4 regions of the Psychrobacillus sp. INOP01 genome follow, and region 2 is predicted to be linked to each of the others. Evidence: riboswitches for the same ligand, from Rfam matches in the RefSeq annotation. Region 2 holds a riboswitch; each other region holds the start of a gene.
What was found. Region 2 has a riboswitch for S-adenosylmethionine ahead of KD050_RS10170 (cyclase family protein). Riboswitches for the same ligand answer to the same signal wherever they lie in the genome.

Region 1: linked by a shared signal. The riboswitch ahead of KD050_RS07075 (bifunctional homocysteine S-methyltransferase/methylenetetrahydrofolate reductase) and the one ahead of KD050_RS10170 (cyclase family protein) in region 2 are both predicted to bind S-adenosylmethionine.
Region 3: linked by a shared signal. The riboswitch ahead of KD050_RS13720 (methionine biosynthesis PLP-dependent protein) and the one ahead of KD050_RS10170 (cyclase family protein) in region 2 are both predicted to bind S-adenosylmethionine.
Region 4: linked by a shared signal. The riboswitch ahead of metA (homoserine O-acetyltransferase MetA) and the one ahead of KD050_RS10170 (cyclase family protein) in region 2 are both predicted to bind S-adenosylmethionine.

The regions. Positions count from the first base shown of each region.
Region 1 is NZ_CP073315.1:1,406,702-1,409,873, forward strand. Features, by position in the region: gene KD050_RS07075 (bifunctional homocysteine S-methyltransferase/methylenetetrahydrofolate reductase) at 1-1,173, opposite strand, end outside; SAM riboswitch class I at 1,246-1,355, opposite strand; gene KD050_RS07080 (nuclease-related domain-containing protein) at 1,581-2,525, opposite strand; gene KD050_RS07085 (protoporphyrinogen oxidase) at 2,649-3,172, opposite strand, start outside.
Region 2 is NZ_CP073315.1:2,000,714-2,003,885, forward strand. Features, by position in the region: gene KD050_RS10165 (5-methyltetrahydropteroyltriglutamate--homocysteine S-methyltransferase) at 1-1,004, opposite strand, end outside; gene KD050_RS10170 (cyclase family protein) at 1,020-1,757, opposite strand; SAM riboswitch class I at 1,851-1,954, opposite strand; gene KD050_RS10175 (protein-tyrosine phosphatase family protein) at 2,022-2,447, opposite strand; gene corA (magnesium/cobalt transporter CorA) at 2,535-3,172, shown strand, end outside.
Region 3 is NZ_CP073315.1:2,733,762-2,736,933, reverse strand. Features, by position in the region: gene KD050_RS13735 (DUF2798 domain-containing protein) at 1-19, opposite strand, end outside; gene KD050_RS13730 (TetR/AcrR family transcriptional regulator) at 323-883, opposite strand; gene KD050_RS13725 (hypothetical protein) at 1,246-1,443, shown strand; SAM riboswitch class I at 1,530-1,636, shown strand; gene KD050_RS13720 (methionine biosynthesis PLP-dependent protein) at 1,720-2,835, shown strand; gene metC (cystathionine beta-lyase) at 2,839-3,172, shown strand, end outside.
Region 4 is NZ_CP073315.1:4,179,706-4,182,877, reverse strand. Features, by position in the region: gene KD050_RS20525 (LysM peptidoglycan-binding domain-containing protein) at 1-449, shown strand, start outside; gene metA (homoserine O-acetyltransferase MetA) at 684-1,592, opposite strand; SAM riboswitch class I at 1,667-1,772, opposite strand; gene KD050_RS20515 (methyl-accepting chemotaxis protein) at 1,838-3,172, opposite strand, start outside.

The DNA of each region.
Region 1 (3,172 bases), 590 kb from region 2:
ATTACGGTCACGGCATGTAATATGAGCAAGGGGACGAATATTTTTTTCATACTTTAACATTGAACCCATTGCCATATTGCTAATACGTGGGGAGGCTAATGAATTGTCCGCCATCGTCACTGCATCAACTCCAGTAGCGTATAGCTGTTCCGCACCTTCCATAAACGTTGCCGTATCAAGATGACGAGGGGTGTCTAATTCAACAATAATCGTCCGTTCTGTTTTAGCTTTTTCATGAAGGGGTTGTGTGTTAGTCGGCTTGGCATCTTGAATAATAATAGGCTTTCTTGTCTCTACAACCTTACTAGTAATAGGTATTAAATGACCAATATGTTTTTTCACTGCTTCGATATGCTTTGGTGTCGTCCCACAGCAGCCTCCTATTAAGCGGACTCCCGCATCCCTTAGGTGCAATGCTGCTTTACCGAAATAATCGGCATCGGACTCATAGACAATCCGTCCTTCATCTATATCAAGCAGACTCGCATTCGGATAAGCTGATAGGAATGCTTTTTCTGGAAGCTTTACTCCTTCAAATGCTTGAATTGTATGATGGGGACCTAGTCGACAGTTGACTCCCACGACATTTGCTCCGATTGACTCGAGCTGATGTAGCGCATCATTCAGAGGTAAGCCATTTTGCAAAATACCAGGCTCATGCATAGATACTTGGGCAATGATTGGAATATCAGTTAGTGTACGAAGATGAGTCACAGTAGTCTTTAATTCTTCCAAGTCATAATACGTTTCAAGTAACAAACCATCTGGATCTCCCGCTAACAACTGGATTGCCTGCTGATCGAGTGAATGGATAATCTCCTGAAGCGAGGCATCACTTTTCCGAATTCCTAGAATACCCCCGATCGTACCGAGGACAAATTGATTGCCTGGTGCAGCAGCTTTTTTGGCAATTTGGATTGCCGCTTCATTTATTTCTTTCACTTGGTTTTCTAATCCATAGCGTGCCAGCTTAATGGCATTCGCCCCATACGTATTCGTTTGAATAATATCCGCTCCGGCCGCAATATAGTCTTGATGAATCTTCTCAATAATTTCCGGCTTCTTAATATTCAATTCCTCATTGCAATAGTCAATTCCATACGAATAAAGAAGTGTTCCCATTGCCCCATCCGCTGTCAGTATAGACGTCTGTAATTTCTCTAATAAACCCATTTGTATCCATCCTCTCCCATATAAAAAAGCCTTCCATGAAAAGAAGGCTTTACGAGTATGCAAGATACCACCTTCTCATCTTTCAAACTTTTGCAAAGTCTGCTGGATTTAGCACCTGACCAATTAATTGGCTGGTTGCTGAAGCGTCGTAGGGCCAGTCCCTCGGCTTCTCTTGATAAGAATTTCACTATTCAATTTTCTATTAGACATATCGTACCTTTATTCAACTAAAGCGTCAAGATATGTTTTGAATTTTCTATACACTTCGAGCGAGAAAATAATGATTCGACCGATGTTGAGCGTTATTCAACCGATAATATTATATATTCGACCGATATGACCAACTATTCGACCGATTATCACTCACATTCAACCGATTCTTACTCGTATTCGACCGATTCCTGCTTTTACTTCCACTTCCATGTATAAATTGTGTTTTTACCATTTCCACTTTTCACTAAATTCATTGAGTTTAAGATTCGACAAGCAGATTGTGAAGTATCCAGATGAAGAAATTTCTTACATTGCCGATTCTTAATTGTCTTCCCAATTAAAACAAACCACTCTCGAATCGCTTTCTCATGTGCTAGCCTGTCTACATGACCACAACGCTTACAGTTCCAACCATTCTTCTTTTTCTCTATGCCAAACACTCCACATTTTTCACAGCACACTCCAGTGTGTAAATCATTTGGATGGATGCCCCACCGACTACACATTGGATATGGAAAGTAAGGTTTGTGACTTGTAACGATTTCTTTACTCAATGCATGCATATCATTGCTAGACATACACTGTTTTTCGAGAGGAATTTTACGTAAATAGACAGGAATTGTTTGATGAAGAATAGCATTATATTTTGTGGGAGGTTCTATAACTCTAACTTTGAAGTTTGTTAATACAATTACTCCGTAAATAGGAATTGTCACACTTCGTTGTTTCATCCATTCGTCGAGTAAATAAATATTACGTTCAATCTGTATCTCGGGACTCTCAAATACATCCACTTTACCTTCTTCATTTTCTCTTTCTAATTGATAAGGATTTTCCTTAAAGCTCAACTTCCCTCCTATATTCTTACTCTCTAAAACCACTGCAAAATGCTGCGTCAAAAACACTGTATCAATCTGAAATTTCCCATACGATTCCAAACTTACATCGTGCAACACCACATATTCAAACGGAAATGAATACTTATGAAACACCTCGTCCACTCGAAATTCCCCATGAATCCCTGCCATCGCCAAATGCATTTTCGAACGAATTAATTCCTTCAACTCATGCATCTCTGGCAATCGCCGATCCAATAGTTGCAACCCAAAATAGCTATACTCTTCAGTACGCACTTTCATTATCAATAGATCACCCCATCCGCATCGTATCACAACCTTAATAATTGTAAATTCCACCAAATAAGCAACTATTTCATTTTCCCCATAAAAAAAAGGACCAAAATTAAATTTTGGTCCAAAAACTTATTCAACTATTGAATTTACGATTTTTTCTGCAGTTTCTTTACCGTTTTTAATACAAGCGACAATTCCAACTCCGTAATAAGAACAGCCTGCCAGTACTACGTTTGGCATTGCATCAGTCATTTTAGCTGATAATGATTGAATTGCCTCACCGTGTGCTAAATGATAGTTTGGCATTTGATCGTTCCATTTCGTTACTTCTATTACTTTAGGCTTGCCCGTTAATTTCAAGCTCATTTCAATGTCTTGGAGTGCAACTTCTACTAGCTCGTCCTCCGTCATATTTTTCATGCTCTCGAAGAATGGGCTTGAGCTCTTGTAGAACATACGTACAAGTAATTGATTGTCCTTTGATGTATGTGTCCATTTACGGCTTGTCCACGTGCATGCATTACATTTCACATCACTATTTTCGGACACGATAAAACCAGTGCCCTCTGCTGGAAGCTGCCCGTCTGGTATATCAAAACCAAGATATACACTAATAAGTGATGAATTTTTCAGGCTGTTGAAATCAGTATCCA
Region 2 (3,172 bases):
CCGCATTGTGGGCTGATACTTAACTGCTCAAGCGGAACATATTGAGTTGCCTCCTCAATACGAGCAAGAATGTTTTCTTTGTTTTCTAATTCACCAGTTTTAGAGGTGAAAATACCTAGCACTACTTTTGCCCCTCCGTTTGGAATATGTGCAAGTGGTTGAAAATCGCCAGAACGGTCATCGTCATATTCCAAGAAGAATCCATCCACTTTTTCTTTTGCAAACAAAGTTGATGCTATTAAAGCATAGCTTCCACCGAAAGCCCAAGTGGATTGATAGTTTCCGCGGCATAGATGTGTCGTAACTACTAAGTCTTCTGGTTTATTTTCTAGAATTCCGTTAACGACACGTAGAGCAAGATCGATTAAGTATTCTCTTTCCCCTTCTTTATACGGAATGTCTGGGGAAGACAGACCTGCAATATAAACATCATCGATTTGTAAATATCTAACTCCTGCCTCATAAAAGGCTTGTATGGTTTCTTGATAAGCCGCGACTACATCCTTTGCAAAGTCTTCTACATCTGGGTAGATATTTTCATCTCGGATTCCAGGATGGAACAATTGGTTTGGACTTGGAATAGTTTGTTTGGCAACTGCACGACCAGCTACAATCTCATTGAAATCAATAAAGTCTTGGATAAATGGATGTTCTGGGTTGAAAGCGATTTTGCCGATATTGCGAACTTCATATTTCTCTGTTTCTATCCCCTCAAATTTATATCCTTTTTCAGGTACATATCCTTCAAAACCAATCAGTTGTTCTAAGAAGTCTAAATGCCACCAGTCACGACGAAATTCTCCATCTGTCACAAGCTCTAGACCCACCTCAATTTGCTTATCAACGATCCTCCCTATTTCTTTAGTTTCTACAGCTTTTAATTGTTCTCTTGTAATCGTTCCCGCTTTATACTCTCTTCTTGCTGTCAGTAAACTTTCTGGTCTTAACAAACTACCTACATGATCCGCTCTGAATGGTGCCTGAATAGCTGTTTTAACTGTCATTTTATCTCTCTCCTTTTATGGTAAAATCGCAAATGATCGAACTGGGAATCCAGAGGCTTTTTCTGGCTTCGGAACGATATTGAATATAATAGCTCCTTTTGCAGGGAGCTTATCTAAGTTCGTTAATAACTCTATTTGGTAAGTATCTTGTTCAAGCACATAATATTCGCCGTGTAACGCACCATTTTTTAGATAATCCACACTTGAGTCAGTGTCAAATGTTTCATGTCCTATAGCCTTAACCTTTCTTTCTTGAAATAAAAACTTTAATGCTTCTAATCCCCAACCTGGAGCATGGTTATTACCATCTGTATCTTTATTGTTAAATGCTTTTTCGTCAGGCCAACGTTTACTCCAATCGGTTCGAAGTGCGACAAATGAGCCTTCTTCGATTTTTCCGTTTGCTTTTTCAAATGTGAAAATATCCTCCACGGATAAAGTAAAATCATTATTTTCGGCCGCTTCTTTTGACTGATCAATGACGACTAATGGTAATACGAGTTCTTTCAATTCGAGTTCTTCTAAATAACGCGTATCTCTCACAAAATGAATAGGTGCATCAATGTGCGTGCCGTATTGTCCTGCAAATTGAAAGCTTTGTGCAAAAAATCCATCGTCATGATTAAACAATGTAGTTATTTCAGCTGCCTTAAAAGCTGAAAAATGTGGTGAATTAGCTCCGAATGTGTGTGTTAAATCTACCCACTGCTTTTCTTTTAATGTGGTGAAAGCTTTTAATAATTCCGATGACATACTTGATTTCTCCTCCTATTTTTATAGTTAAAATCAAATAAAACCCCTTCTTAGAAACAAGAAGAGGTTTACACGTCACCAGTGATTATTCTCTTCTTATCTTCAAGCTAACGCTTCTGGAATTAGCACAGTGCAAAATTAATCGCCTGTTGCTGAGGTATCATAGGGCCAAGTCCCTCCACCTCTCTTGATAAGAAAGTTGTTTTATTTGATTAATGCCTAGTATACGAATAGAAATTATAGAAGTCAATAGTAATTTTCAATTTATTTAGAATATATTCTTTTCAGAGACTCTCGCTGGTCTTCTTTAAGGTTTATCTTTGATCGGATTGCTTTGGCGTTTTCCTCAGCTTCCTCTACTGTTTCTGCTAGATTTAATTCCATCAGAGTAGCAACTGCCATTGTCCCCGCTCTTCCCCCTCCCGAAGTGCAGTGAAAGTAGATATTTTTGCCTTCATTATATGCTTGAACGACCTCATGAACAGCAGCTCTTATAGAGTCATCCTGTTGATTTTGTCCATCCAAAATTGGTTGATGCACCTTTAAATCTTCTGCAGGATGATTGTTAGACGAAACCCTTAAATCGAAAATAACATCTATATGCTCATTTGCTAATAAAGGTTCGACACCATCTACACCTCCTACAAATATGCGATTAGGGATCAAAGCTTCATAATTTTTCTTTTCCATACTACCTCTCCTTTGTTTTAGATTCATTATAACAGGGAGACTATGAGATAATAAGAAAAGAGATTGTGATGAAAGTGAGTGATTCCAATGATTCGAACGATTGGTATAACGACTGATCATGAAATAGTAAGTGACTTTCCTTTAGAAGATATAAAACAAAATAAGTTTGAATGGTATTGGATTGATATTGGAGAACCCTCCAAGGAAGAGGAACTTATACTTAGTTCTTTTTTTCATTTTCATCCACTCGCTATTGAAGACTGCCTACAAAGACTGCAACGCCCTAAGGTGGATTATTATGAAGGATACAACTTCCTTGTTTTACATACGTTTAACGAGGAAACATTAGAGGCAGAAGAGTTAGACATATTTGTTGGTCAGGATTATGTAGTGTCATTTCATTTCCATCCAATGCATGAAATGGAGCAAGCACGAGAGCGTATTAGACAGAATCCACAAGGCTGGGGTAGAGGTGCTATCCATGCAACCTACCATATTATCGATCAAGTGGTGGATGGCTATTTTCCAATTGTCTACAAAATTGAAGACTATTTAAATGCTGTAGAAGACAAACTCACTTATGATATGCGCCATTTTTCTATGGATTTGGTGTTTGATCTTCGAGGAGATTTGTTACGTTTAAGACGTACAGTTATTCCTATGAGAGATTTACTTTATCGAATATTAAATTCAGAACGAATGAATTTACAACAAACCGAACACAC
Region 3 (3,172 bases), 730 kb from region 2:
ATCTTTTTTCTAAATGCATACTTTAATTTTCTTCCTTTCAAAAAGCTTATTTTAGACCTTGGTAATATGCTAATTGTATGAGGAAATACAGTAACGGTTGTGCAATAGTGGATAACGTTAAGGAGGGAATAAACGTCTGGAGTGTCATCAATTTCTATATTTAATATCCTGTTTTAAACCAAAAGATTGTGATTTCATTCGGACTAAAGATAGTACTCAGTTTCCTAAGTGAAATATTAAAGGCTGTTTTCATAAACAGCCGACAATTCCTACTATTAACAGAGACTTCATAAACTACTCTGTATTAAATTCTGTTTTCTTATTAAAACCTCTCCAATAAATTCGGTAATAGGTTAGCAATTGTTTTTAAAGGATCAGTCGATTGTTGTGTTAAACAAAGCATCATTGCCCCTTCAATCGAAGCAGTCAATAATAATGAAATAGCAGCAGCAGTTTCAGCAGAAAAACCATCCGCTAATAGTTTCGTGCAGTAAATATGTTCAATATTTTCATATAACTCACTGCAAGCTTTGCGAACAGGCTCACTCATTGTAGACATTTCACTAACAATGCTGCTAAATGTATAGCCAGTAATAGTACCGTCCTTTTCAAAGCTACTTATTAATGTATCGATCATTGATATTATGGCATCCTTAGTTGATAAATGCTTACTGAAAATAGCTTCTATATCTGTCGTAATTTCTTCTTTTAAAGCGTGTAAGCAAGTAATCAAGAGTTCATCTTTGCCATTTGGAAAGTGATGGTAGAGAGCTCCTTTTGTAACCTTACAGGCTTTTAATATTTCATTGAGTCCTACTGTTTTGTAGCCTTTTTGTTGAAAAAGGATTGTAGCAGTTTCAATCAAGAGTGATTTAGTATCCATAATGGTTTCTCCTCCTAACATACCAACGGGTCTGTTTGTAAGTATAACAAATTTTAAACAACATTCTAGTATTTTGTTTATTGCAATAAAGGATATTCTGAATAAGAAAAGCGCACGCACCCTTCAAGGTCAGAACCTGTTTCTACTGTTTTCGGGTGCTTTCAGACAGACTTTTGCTAAATTATTACCGACTGGCTGGCCATGTTGGAATTCCGAAAAAGTGCTAAATATTTTCGGTGAAACCTCTTTACTCTGCAATGATTCAGCAGATTGTTTATACCCCTTCCCTATTCCCTTCATATAATATGTGGAGGGACGCTATACCTTGGGGTTCCTACATTATAGGATGGGAGGTGTGGATAATGAATTCTTCTACAGGTTTATGGGTCGGTTTATTAGGCATAGTCTTAGGGGTATTAGGTTTCTTTTATGCTCCGCTTTGGTTAGGTGCTGGAGCAGTTCTTTTAGGGCTAGCAGCTTTAGCTTACTCTCACAAGTTAATAGTAGGTTGGATATCTTTAATACTCGGTGTAATTGTTTTAATATTTACACTTTTGTAATAATATTAAATAAAAAGCGTATTGTATTAATATCCACAACGTGTTAAGCTTATTTAAATTTAAAATTTTGATAATTTCATATATTTTTCTTATCCAGAGAGACGGAGGGATTGGCCCGAAGATGTCTCAGCAACCAGCCAAGTCGAGGTATGGTGCTAATTCCAGTAGACGTAAAACGTCTTGCAGATAAGAAGACAAACTTCGATATTTACCTGAGGGTTCTCTTCTTATTAGAGAATCCTCTTTTTTTATTTTAATTGTAAAGGATGAATATTTATGTCAAAGAACAGTATTGATACACAGTTGGTGCAATTAGGAAATCATAGTGATGAGAAAACCGGTGCTATAAATCCACCTATTTATTTATCCACAGCATACAAACATAATGGAATCGGTCAATCTACGGGATACGACTACACGCGAACTAAGAACCCGACACGCGCTATCTTAGAGGAAGGAATTGCTAAGTTAGAGGGTGGAGACGCTGGCTTTGCCTGTAGTTCTGGTATGGCTGCAATACAATTGATTTTATCCCTTTTTCGTTCGGGTGATGAGATTATTGCTCCTGAAGATTTGTATGGCGGGACGTATCGATTATTTAACCAGTACGCAGATTCCTACAATATTCGTACTACATACGCAAAGTTTGAATCAGCTGAAGAAGTAAATGCTTTGATTACAGAAAATACAAAAGCTTTATTTATCGAAACTCCAACTAACCCTTTGATGCAAGAAATCGATATACAACTATTTGCGGATGTAGCAAAAAAGCATAATTTATTGTTGATCGTAGACAATACATTCTTAACTCCTTATTTACAACGACCTATTGAATTGGGTGCCCATATTGTAATCCATAGTGGCACCAAATATATCGGTGGCCATAACGATGTACTTGCAGGACTTGTTGTTACAAAAGGTACTAAACTAAGTGAACAATTGCAAACCAACCACAATGCTGCTGGTGCTGTCCTCTCTCCTTTCGATTCTTGGTTATTAATAAGAGGATTAAAAACACTTCATCTACGTATGAAGCAGCATGATACAAATGCAAAAAAGATTGCAACTTTTTTGCAGAATGAGCCCTCAGTTAAGGATGTTCTGTATCCTGGTATTGGCGGTATGCTTTCCTTCCGTTTGCAAAAAAGTGAATGGGTTGCTCCTTTCTTAGAGAGTCTGAAACTAATTGTATTTGCTGAAAGCCTTGGAGGTGTGGAAAGCTTTATCACATATCCTACTACTCAAACTCATGCGGATATCCCAGAGGAAGAACGCAATGCACGTGGTGTTGACAGTAGCCTGCTCCGTTTCTCAGTAGGAATCGAAGAAGCAGAAGATTTAATCGCAGATTTGAAACAGGTATTTAATACTTTAACAAGTGAGGGGGGCTAACTATTGAGTAACTATAAAGAATCGCTAGAGACTACCCTAATCGTGGCATCTACTCGGGGAGACTCAGAAATAAAAACTGGAGCTGTCAATGTTCCTATCTATTTATCCTCCACTTTCCATCAAGAAGGCTTTGACGATTTTGGACCTTATGACTATAGTCGATCGGGAAATCCTACGAGAGATGCACTGGAAAAAACGATTGCAGAATTAGAGGGGGGCACTAGAGGTCTGGCATTTGCTTCAGGTATCGCGGCTATTTCTTCTGCTTTTATGCTTTTGTCATCAGGAGATCATATCGTGATTACCGAAGATGTATACGGTGGTACCTTTCGTTTTG
Region 4 (3,172 bases), 2.1 Mb from region 2:
ACTACATCATTATGATGGGTTATGACGAGCATTGGGGAGGTAGTCCAGTAGCGGGGTCTGTAGCTTCTATGCCATGGGTTAAAGAAGGCGTTGAACTATTAACTAAAGACGTACCATCTCACAAAATCATCTTGGCAGTACCCTTCTACACAAGAGAATGGGTTACTAATCTAACGACAAAAAAAGTGAAAAGTATCGACCGCACAATGAGTGAGGTGGAGCAAATTATCTCCTCAAAACGTCTTATAAAAGTTTGGGATCAAAATACCCAGCAAAATTATGTAGAATATACCGCAAACCGGGAGAAGCACCAAATATGGGTGGAGGATAAACAATCTATTAAACTTCGTATCAACCTTGCTAACCAATTTAACCTAGGCGGTGCAGCTGCTTGGTACATTGGCTCTGAAACTCCTGACATTTGGAATGTATACCATTTCAATAAGTAATTTGAAGTAGGAAACCGCCTATAGTATTGAAAATCTTTCTTCAACCTGGGCCCGTTATTTAGCTGGACTCAGGTTGTTTTTGTTATTTCCTTTAATTTCCCAAGACCAATATAAGGTACCAGGTTCTCAATGAATTTTGAATTGTTCGAGAACCAGGTACTCAACATCTTCTCTTCTGAACCAAATTACTCATTTAATGAAGTCACCAGTACTTTATATATATTTAATCCATTGTTATTCCCACTCATAAGGAGTTTCTTGGTACACATAATAATTCAACCAATTTGAAAAAAGCAAATGCGTATGTGACCGCCAAGAATTCAATGGTTTTTGTGTTGGATCATCATTCGGAAAATAATTTTCTGGTATATCGATTTCCACCCCTTTTTCAATATCTCTTTGATACTCGTCAGAAAGTGTAGTTGCATCATATTCTAAGTGACCGGTAATCATAATATGCTTTTTATCCTTGGATATTACTAGGAAAACACCTGCATCTTCTGAATTGGAAAGCAATGCCAGTCGAGGATCTTGTTTAATCTCGTCGTAGGACACCGCTGTGTAACGAGACACTGGTGCGTAAAATTCATCATTAAATCCTCGAACTAACTGTACAGTTGGATCGGTTAACCGATGACTAAATACCCCAAAACATTTTTTCGGCAAGCCATATTTACCAATACCATAATGATGATAAAGAGCTGCCTGCGCCCCCCAACAAATATGCAGAACAGAAGTCACATGTGTTTTGGACCAGTCCATTATTTCAGTCATTTCACTCCAATAATTAACGTGTTCAAATTGTAGATGCTCAATTGGAGCACCTGTGATGATCATCCCATCATATTTTCGATGTTCTATCTCCTTGAACGTCGTATAGAAAGTATCCAAATGCGTTTTACTAACATTTTTTGAATCATGTGTTGCCATATGTAGAAATGTTACATTTACTTGTAGCGAAGTATTCCCTAATAACCGCAGTAATTGAAGTTCGGTTTTCTCTTTTTCGGGCATTAGATTCAAGATAATAATGTTTAATGGACGTATATCTTGGGCTATTGCTCGATCAGTATCCATGATAAATATTTTTTCTCTTTTAAGATGTTCAGCTGCTGGCAATTGTTTTGGTATATTTATTGGCAAGTAGTTCTCCTCCTTTAAATTCAAAAACCCTCTTTCCTATAAATAAGAAAAGAGGGTGAACGTTTTGCTCTCAATTCTTATCTTTCAAGAAATTATCTTGTAGGAGTTAGCACCTTTCTGACAAGTCAGAGGTTGCTGAAGCTTCAACGGGCCATGTCCCTCAGCTTCTCTTGATAAGAGTTATTAAATTATATTGTTCTTCATTAGAGAATATTAACACTTGTTTTCGAATAATTCAACTTCTTTTAAACTTTGAAACGGTTCACTGCATCTGCTAGTTTATCACTAAGCTCTGTTAAGGTCTCGGAGGCTTCCGCTACCGATTGAATTGCTCGTAGCTGCTCATCAGATGATGCACTCACTTCTTCACATGCCGCAGCAGTTTGCTCCGAAGTTGCAGCCATCACTTGAATTGTATCTACGACTTGATCTTTATAGTTGGAAACCTGTTCAATTTCTGCTGATACTGTATCAATGGAAGTTTGCAAACTATTCATCAGTAAAGAAATTTCTCTGAATGTCACTTCTGTATCAGTTACAACAGATCCTTGTTCTTGGAATGTTTTGATTGTGTCTGCCATTTGTTCCCCTACAATATAGGATTCACTTTGGAGCTCTGTAATAGTATGTTTTACTTGCTCTGTTGCTTTTGCAGATTGCTCCGCAAGTTTTCGTACTTCATCCGCAACGACTGCAAATCCTTTTCCATGCTCACCTGCACGAGCTGCTTCAATACTTGCATTCAATGCGAGTAGATTCGTTTGTGCAGAGATTTCCATAATAGTTTCCATAACACTACCAATCGCTTTTACTTTAACCTCTAAAGTAGTAAACAACGTAGACATCGAAGTAAGATTAGATTCCCAGTTATGAAAGGATGCTTTCAATTCACTCATTTGGTTTTGTCCATTTGAATTCATGGAGTTTGCTTTTGTAGCTATATCAGTCATCATTACTGATTTTTCATTGATAAGATTGATTTGCTCACTTAAGTGAACTGAACTCTCAGTTACTTCTCCAGCATCTTCTGCTGATTTGGAGGCACCAGTTGCAATCTCACTTACAGCTAATGATACTTGTTCTGCAGAAGCATTTGTTTCTTCCGCTACTGCACTTAAACTTTCAGAATTCGACTGCACGTTATTTGCAGACTCTTTTACTACTTGAATAATTTCATTCATATTTGTAGCCATTTTGTTAAAGTTTATTGCTAACTGACCAATTTCGTCCTTGGATTTTATTTTTGCTTGAACTGTTAAATCTCCATCAGCAATAGAATCCATCAACTTTTTTAGCTGTTCGATTGGTTTTAAAATACGACTGATGATGAAATATAAGACAATAAACATCACTGCCTCAATAGATAATACAATAGTGATAAGCAATGTACGAATGCTGTCGGCTGTTTGATTTATCTTATTTTCCTCATAAACAGCTCCTAGTTTCCAATCTAATCCTGGTAATGAGGTAAATACAGTAATAGTACCATCATTTACGTCAGTTACATCTCCACTTTCAGAGGAGCTAGAAAGCATCGTTTCAACGGATGAATACTCGGATAAATTTTCACCAAATAAAGT